One region of the Streptomyces sp. NPDC054757 genome, then DNA from elsewhere that is predicted to be linked to it. Evidence: riboswitches for the same ligand, from Rfam matches in the RefSeq annotation. Region 1 holds a riboswitch; the other holds the start of a gene.

The links. A riboswitch is a leader RNA that binds a small molecule or an ion and turns the genes downstream of it on or off. The one in region 1 is predicted to bind S-adenosylmethionine.
Region 2: another riboswitch for S-adenosylmethionine. It lies ahead of thrC (threonine synthase); the one in region 1 lies ahead of ACWGKJ_RS33760 (aminotransferase class V-fold PLP-dependent enzyme).

What each region holds. Positions count from the first base shown of each region.
Region 1 is NZ_JBSHBW010000049.1:25,464-29,666, reverse strand. Features, by position in the region: gene trpD (anthranilate phosphoribosyltransferase) at 66-1,130, shown strand; SAM riboswitch class IV at 1,240-1,357, shown strand; gene ACWGKJ_RS33760 (aminotransferase class V-fold PLP-dependent enzyme) at 1,505-2,881, shown strand; gene ACWGKJ_RS33755 (Lrp/AsnC family transcriptional regulator) at 2,969-3,250, opposite strand; gene ACWGKJ_RS33750 (rhomboid family intramembrane serine protease) at 3,247-3,996, opposite strand; gene ACWGKJ_RS33745 (hypothetical protein) at 4,167-4,203, shown strand, end outside.
Region 2 is NZ_JBSHBW010000004.1:206,937-211,139, reverse strand. Features, by position in the region: gene ACWGKJ_RS07955 (cold-shock protein) at 241-444, opposite strand; gene ACWGKJ_RS07950 (MoaD/ThiS family protein) at 847-1,122, opposite strand; gene thrC (threonine synthase) at 1,195-2,496, opposite strand; SAM riboswitch class I at 2,512-2,638, opposite strand; gene ACWGKJ_RS07940 (glucosyl-3-phosphoglycerate synthase) at 2,795-3,739, shown strand; gene ACWGKJ_RS07935 (APC family permease) at 4,168-4,203, shown strand, end outside.

The DNA.
Region 1 (4,203 bases):
GACGGCACTCTGACGACAGGCCCCAGGCCTTACCCCTGTTCGACGGTGGACCCCAGGAGTGGACCATGAGCGTTGTGACCCCGGTCGGCGGCGACAGCGTGGCGGCACCCTCCTGGCCGGGTGTCCTCGACTCCCTGCTCCGCGGCGTCGACCAGAGCGCGGACGCCACCGCCTGGGCGATGGACCGCATCATGAGCGGCGAGGCGACGGACGCGCAGATCGCCGGGTTCGCGGTCGCGCTGCGCGCCAAGGGCGAGACGGTCGCGGAGATCAGCGGTCTGGTCCGGGCGATGTACGCGCACGCCAGGCTCATCGACGTGCCGGGTCCCAGTGTGGACATCGTCGGCACCGGCGGTGACGGCGCCAACACCGTGAACATCTCGACCATGTCCTCCATCGTCGTGGCGGGCACCGGCGCCAAGGTCGTCAAGCACGGCAACCGGGCGGCCTCGTCCCAGAGCGGGGCATCCGACGTCCTGGAGAAGCTGGGCGTCAATCTCCAGCTGACCCCGGAGCGGGTGGTCGAGGTCGCGGCTGAGGCGGGCATCACCTACTGCTTCGCGGTGAAGTTCCACCCCGCACTGCGCTATGTGGCCGCGGCCCGCAAGGAGTTGGGCATCCGCACCACCTTCAACTTCCTCGGGCCGCTCACCAACCCGGCGAAGGTCAGGGCGCAGGCGACCGGTGTCTCCGACGCCCGGATGGCGCCCATCGTCGCGGGCGTGCTGGCCGAGCGCGGTTCGTCGGCGCTGGTCTTCCGCGGGGACGACGGTCTCGACGAGCTGACCACCACCGCCACGTCCAGGGTCTGGACCGTGGCGGACGGCGCGGTGCGCGAGGAGGCGTTCGACCCGCGCGAGGTGGGCATCGGTCTGGTCCCGGTGGAGGCGCTGCGCGGCGGCGACTCGTCGTACAACGCGGATGTGGCGCGCAGGCTGCTGGCCGGTGAGGCCGGTCCGGTACGGGACGCCGTCCTGCTCAACTCGGCGGCGGCGCTGGTCGCGCTGGACCCGGGGCCCGGATCGCTCAACGAGCGGATCGCCGATGGCATCGCGCGGGCCGCCGAGTCCGTCGACTCGGGAGCGGCGGCCCGCGCCCTTGAGCGCTGGGTCGTCGCCAGCAACGCCTGACCCCGTACGGGCAACCGGGGCGCGGTCGCACAGCATCCGGCCGGCCGGCGGTCTCATGCTGTGGACTGCGCCTTGGCGCGTCCGGCGACGTATGGCAGGATTCTCTCCAGGTCATGAGTGACAGCGACTACGGCCCCAGCCCGCTGTCCGGCAACCCTCCGTCCGTGGCGGGGTGCCCTGGGTGAAGACCAGGCCGTGGGCAGCGAAGTCCTCGGCAAGCGCGGATCCCTCGACAGGGATCCTGGTCGTCGAGGGAGTTCTTCCGTGGTTCAGCGAATGCGATAGGGCAGTAGGCCCCTTCTCCGCACCCTTTCTCCGCACTGTTGCGTGTGGCACGCACAGTGCATTCGCCTGCCCTTTTCCGGGAGTTCGTCATGTCTGTCCCCAGCGCTGCCGTCAACCCTTCGGTTTGTCAGGATTCCTCCGAGAACCTCCCGGTGCTCGGCAGGGACGTCCTGGTCCCGCTCGTCACCGGCGGTGAGGTCAGCTACGCGGCGCTGGACTACGCGGCGAGCGCCCCGGCCCTCCAGCGTGTCTGGGACGACGTGGCGGCGTACGCCCCGTACTACGGCAGCGTGCACCGCGGCGCCGGGTATCTCTCGCAGCTCTCCACGGACCTCTTCGAGAACAGCCGGACGACCGTCGCCGAGTTCCTCGGCTGCCGCGAGGACGACCAGGTCGTCTTCACCCGTTCGACCACCGACTCGCTGAATCTGCTCGCCGCGGTGATCCCCGAGGGCTGCGAGGTCTTCGTCTTCGAGACCGAGCACCACGCCTCGCTGCTGCCCTGGCGCGACGCCGAGGTGACCTACCTCAACGCCCCGCGCACCCCGCAGCAGGCCGTCGAGACCCTGGACCGCGCGCTGGCCGCCCGTACGGCACCGCAGGCGCCCGCCCTGGTCTGCGTCACGGGCGCGTCCAACGTCACCGGTGAGCTGTGGCCGGTAAGGGAGCTGGCCGCCGCCGCCCACGCCCACGGCGCCCGTATCGTGCTGGACGCGGCGCAGCTCGCACCGCACCACCCCGTGGACATCGCGGAGCTCGACGTCGACTGGGTCGCCTTCTCCGGCCACAAGCTGTACGCCCCGTTCGGCTCCGGGGTCCTCGCCGGCCGCTCCGACTGGCTGCTCGCGGCCGAGCCGTACCTCGCGGGCGGCGGCGCCTCCCGCAGTGTGGCCCGGCGCGCCGACGGCGGTGTCGATGTCGAGTGGCACACCACGGCCGCCCGCCACGAGGCCGGATCGCCCAATGTCATCGGCGTCCACTCCATCGCCTCCGCCTGCCGGGCGCTCACCGAAGCGGGCTTCCCGTCGCTGGTGGAGCGCGAGCAGACGCTGGTCGCCAAGGTCCTCGAAGGGCTCGGCGAAGTGGAGGCGGTCAAGGTGCTCTCGCTCTTCGGCGACGACGCCCCGCGGGTCGGTGTCATCTCGTTCGTGGTGGAGGGCTGGAACAGCTCGCACTTCGCCGCCGCGCTCTCCGCCGAGTACGGCATCGGGGTCCGTGACGGTCTCTTCTGCGCCCACCCGCTCGTACGGACCCTGCTCGGCAGCGACCCGCAGGACCAGGGGGAGTGCGGGGCCCCGGAGGGCGAGCCGGGGGAGCGCTCGCTCAACGCGGTACGGGTGAGCTTCGGCGCCGGTACGCCCGACGAGCACGTGGAGCGCTTCGTGAACGCGGTGAAGGAACTGGTGCGCGATGGTGCCCGCTGGAACTACCGCACCGAGGACGGCCGCTGCGTGCCGGCCGTCTGAGCACGCCGGAGCGGACACGTACGACGGCCGCCCGGTGCTGCGGGACCCGAGGGCCCCGCAGCACCGGGCGGTTGGTCCGGACCGGCCCTATGCGTCCAGGCCGATGGCGAAGGCCGCTTCCAGGTCGTGCTGCGAGTAGGTACGGAACGCCACATGCGTGTCCGTGGCCTCTACGCCGGGGATCTTGCTGATCCGGCCGGGGATGATGTCCGCGAGGTCGTCGTGGCGGGCCACCCGGACCAGGGCGATCAGGTCGTACGTCCCGGTGACGGAGTAGACCTCGCTGATGTTCTCCAGCGAGGCGAGCGACTCGGCGATCTCGGGGATCCGGTCCACGCTGGTCTTGATGAGCACGATCGCGGTGATCACGGCTTGCTTTCTCCCTCGGTGGCCGTCGCTGGGAGTTTCACTCTAGTCGTACGCCAGTACCGCACCGCCGCGTAGCCGAAGCCGAGCGTGAACCCCACCAGATGGGCGGTGTACGCGACTCCGGGGCCGGTGCCGGTCTGCTGGCCTGCCGCCAGCCACTGCAGGACGAACCAGAAGACCAGCACGATCCAGGCGGGGAAACGCAGCGGCAGGAACAGCAGGAACGGGAAGATGCTCGTCACCCGGGCCCGGGGGAAGAGGCTCAGGAAGGCGCCGAGCACCGCCGAGATCGCCCCGGACGCGCCCACCAGGGTCTGGTCGGAGCCGCTGTGGGTGAGGGCGTACGCCCCCAGGGCCGCATAGCCGCTCACCACGTAGAAGACGGCGAAGTGCAGACGGCCCATGCGCTCCTCGGCCATCGCGCCGAAGACATAGAGGAACAGCATGTTCCCCAGCAGATGCAGCCAGTTCGCATGGATGAAGAGCGCGGTGAGCGGGGTGAGCAGCGCGCCCGGGGCGCCGCTCATCAGTTCGGTGGGGACGACGCCCCAGTGTTCGAAATAGGCGCTCTGGGCGGCGAGCAGGTTGTCGCCGGTCCCGTACGCCGGGTCGATCCCCGAGACCGGGCTCATCAGGAAGACCAGGCAGCAGAGGCCGATCAGGCCGTATGTCACGACCGGACCGCCCAGCGGGCCCCCGCGCCGTCCGGGCGCCTTCCGGCCGGGTGCATTCCGCCACGTGAACATCCACCGAGCATGGCCCAACCGGACGCAAACGGGCAGATCGCCTCGCCGGGCTCTCCGCGGTCGGCAGGTCCGCCCCCGGGGTATGCCGTAGGCCGTAGGGTTGCGGGGAGTACATCCGCAGTTCGATGGCGCACCGCGACCGAGGCAGTACGAACGAAGAGGACGCACGTATGACGACGGTTCCCATGCCGACCGCCGACACCCGGT
Region 2 (4,203 bases), on a different contig from region 1:
GGCCTCACCAACCCGGTCCTTCTGTCACTCTCACTGGGAGAGTGCTAACGCCAATGATTAGCACTCGACCCCCTTGAGTGCAAGCGCCTTCGGAGAAGGCCCCGGTGGGGGTGGGGGTTGGGTGACGGGAGGGAGCAAGCGCAAGGGAAGGATGCGGTCCGGACGCACGAGAGGCCCGTGCCCCTCTGTGGGGTACGGGCCTCTCATGCGTGAGTGCTTCGGTGGCCGATCGCGCCGAGATCAGACGGCGAGTTTGACCATGTCCGCCTGCGGACCCTTCTGGCCCTGCGAGATCTCGAACTCGACTCGCTGACCTTCTTCAAGGGTGCGGTAGCCGTCCATCTGAATCGCGCTGTAGTGGACGAAAACATCCGCACCACCGTCGACCGCGATGAAGCCGTACCCCTTCTCCGCGTTGAACCACTTGACGGTGCCCTGAGCCATGACTAACTCCCCTATTACTGGCCCTTGCACAGAGCCCGCACTTCGCGGGATCCGGGTCAGACCTTGCGCCGGAACGCGTCGACCGCGGCTGAATGTATCTGCCCAACTGCCCTCTGCAACAGGTCAATCGGACGAGAATTCTGAGCGCGGCCGAGGGCGCCATTCGGCGGATTTCCGGGGATCCCCGGGCAAGTCGGGCCGGGCAAAGGGCACTTACGCCGCAAAGAGAGGGAGCACATTGCCCGCACATTGACGCGTGCTCGGCTGCCCGCGATGCGGGCGATCAAGGGGGCTGCCCCAACTCTACCGTGTTCAATCATGCTGAATTGCCCCCTCCGCTTCGTACGCGGAGAGGGCAACGGGTCCAGCGGAGATGCCGGGCGGGGGCGGCAGCGGGCTCGCTCAGCCGCCGGCGACGGCCGGGATGATGGAGATGCCCGCGCCGTCCGGCGTCGCCGTCTCCAGGCCCTGCTCGAAGCGGACGTCGTCGTCGTTCACGTACACGTTCACGAAGCGGCGCAGCTTGCCCTGGTCGTCCAGGACTCGGGCCGCGATGCCCGTGTGGTTCTTCTCCAGGTCGGCGATGACCTCGGAGAGGGTGCCGCCGTCGGCCGCGACCTCGGCCTGGCCGCCGGTGTAGGTGCGGAGGATGGTGGGGATACGGACCTTGACGCTCATGCGGATTGCCTTCCGGGGATGGGCAGCGGTGTCGGACGGTGGACGGCGGTGTCAGGCGGTCGACAGCGGGTGTCAGGCGCCCGTGGCCAGTCCGGCCTCGCGGAACGCGTCCAGGGTCGGACGGATCGTCGCGGTCGGGCCGGACGTCGGGGCGACCGCGTCCAGGGTCTTCAGGCCGTCACCCGTGTTCAGGACGACGGTGGTGAGGGACGGGTCGAGCAGACCGGCCTCGATGAGCTTCTTCGTCACGCCGACGGTCACCCCGCCCGCGGTCTCCGCGAAGATGCCCTCGGTCCGGGCCAGCAGCTTGATCGCGTCGACGATCTGCTCGTCGTTGACGTCCTCGACCGCGCCACCGGTGCGCCGCGCGATGTCCAGGACGTACGGGCCGTCCGCCGGGTTGCCGATCGCCAGCGACTTGGCGATCGTGTCCGGCTTCTGCGGCCGTACGACGTCGTGCCCGGCCTTGAACGCGGTGGAGACCGGCGAGCAGCCCTCGGCCTGCGCACCGAAGATCTTGTACGGCTTGTCCTCGACCAGGCCGAGCTTGATCAGCTCCTGGAGGCCCTTGTCGATCTTCGTGAGCTGGGAGCCCGAGGCGATCGGGATGACGATCTGGTCGGGCAGCCGCCAGCCGAGCTGCTCGCAGATCTCGTACGCCAGGGTCTTGGAACCCTCGCCGTAGTACGGGCGGAGGTTGACGTTGACGAAGCCCCAGCCCTCCCCGATCGGGTCGCCGATCAGTTCGGAGCAGAAGCGGTTGACGTCGTCGTAGTTGCCTTCGATGCCGACCAGTTCACCGCCGTAGACCGCGGCCATCACGACCTTGCCCTGCTCCAGGTCGTGCGGGATGAAGACACAGGAGCGGAAGCCGGCGCGGGCGGCGGCGGCGCCGACGGCGCCTGCCAGGTTGCCCGTGGACGAGCAGGAGAGCGTGGTGAAGCCGAAGGCGCGGGCGGCCTCGACGGCGATGGCGACGACACGGTCCTTGAAGGAGTGCGTCGGGTTGCCGGAGTCGTCCTTGATGTGCAGACCGCCGGTGACGCCCAGCTCACGGGCGAGGTTGTCGGCCTTGACGAGCTTGGTGAAGCCCGGGTTCAGATTGGGCTGGTCGGCCACGCCCGCGGGGACGGGCAGCAGCGGGGCGTAGCGCCAGATGCTGTTCGGGCCGGCCTCGATGCGCTTCCTCAGCTCGTCGGGGGAGCCGCTCGGCAGGTCGTACGCCACTTCGAGCGGCCCGAAACAGGACGCACAGGCGAAGAGGGGGCCGAGGGGGAAACGCTCACCGCACTCGCGGCACGAGAGCGCCGCGGCGGGGCCGAGATCGACGGTCCCGGTGGAGTCTTCGGTGCTGGTAACGGTCTGCACAGCCATGGTGGCGAGGTCCTCTCCTCATCTTCCTCACGACGTACTTCGCCGCGAGACGGAATTGGCACCTTCCCCACCATGACCTCGCGGTCGGCGGAAGGTTGCCGGGACTTCTACGGGCCGTTCCCTCAGTCCCTCTGGATGAGCGCTTATGACGCGGGCGTCGGGGCCCGGCGTGTTTGTCCGCGGGTGCTGACCCCGGCATGCCGTGGCCATTCGCGTTGTTCAAGACTGTAACCGAAGGCAGGGACGGTTGAGACAGCCGTCCGAACCGCGAGATGGCTCACAGTCAAGGAGACGCGCCGTGCTGGAAGAGGTGGACCGCTGGCTGACCAGGCGTTCCTGGTCGGTGGCCGACCGTCCGCTGGACCGGCTGACCGCCGCGAAGCGCTCCACGAAGGTGAGTGTCGTCCTGCCCGCGCTCAACGAGGAGGCGACGGTCGGGGCGATCGTCGCGACCATCCGCCGGGAGCTGATGGACACCCGGCCGGTGCCGCTCGTGGACGAGCTGGTGGTCATCGACTCCGGCTCCACCGACCGTACGGCCGAGACCGCAGCCGCGGCCGGGGCGCGCGTGGTGCACCGGGACGAGATCCTGCCGCGGCTCCCTGCCGTGCCCGGCAAGGGCGAAGTGCTGTGGCGCTCGCTCCTGGTGACCGGCGGCGACATCGTCTGCTTCGTCGACGCGGATCTGCGGGAGTTCTCCGCGGACTTCGTCTCGGGGATCGTCGGGCCGCTGCTGACCGAACCCGATGTGCAGTTCGTCAAGGCCATGTACGACCGGCCGCTCGGCGAGGCCGCGGGACAGGGCGGCCGGGTGACCGAGCTGGTGGCGCGCCCGCTGCTCAATCTGCACTGGCCGCAGCTGGCCGGTTTCGTCCAGCCGCTGGGCGGCGAGTACGCGGTGCGGCGCTCGCTGCTCGAACAGCTGCCGTTCCCGGTCGGTTACGGGGTGGAGCTGGGCCTCCTGGTCGACGCGCTCCACACGGTGGGGCTCGACGCACTGGCCCAGGTCGACGTGGGCTCGCGCAAACACCGCCACCAGGACGGGCTCGCGCTGGGGCGGATGGCGGCGGCGATCTACCGCACGGCGCAGCTGCGGCTGTCACGGGGCCAGCTGGTGCGTCCGGCGCTGACGCAGTTCGAACGGAGCGCGGAGGGCTTCGTACCGCGGACCTACCCGGTGGACACCGAGGAGCGGCCCCCGATGCGGGACGTCGGGGAGTACGCGGCGCGCCGGGCGGCCTGACCGGGCGATGCGGTCGGGCGGCCCGGACCGGGTGATCCGGTCTGGGCGGCCTGCCCGGATCACCCGCTCCGGGCAGCCCTCTCCTCCTCCGGCAGCTGTCCATGGAAAGGATTTGGCCAAAGCCGGCACGAGAATCCGCACCCCTTTTCAAGCCGCGATATCCGTGCAATCACCGCATTCGAAGCGGTGATGAGCGCCGCGTATCCCTGACCGCACAACGGATTCCGTTGCAATGACGCGTTAACGAACCCTTGACGGGAATCGGCGTCGCGAGTTGTATTTCGGTCACCGGAGCGGCGTGAACGCCCCTCTTGGTCCGCTCATGGTCCGCCGTGCATGTGCGGTACTCATCGGTGGCTCGCGCCGGGGAGTGCCTCCCCCTCATGCCACCGGCCCTCCCCCTGCCGCCAGTACCGATGGGACGACGGATGACCTCTACGCCCGACACGACCGTTGCCGCAGCC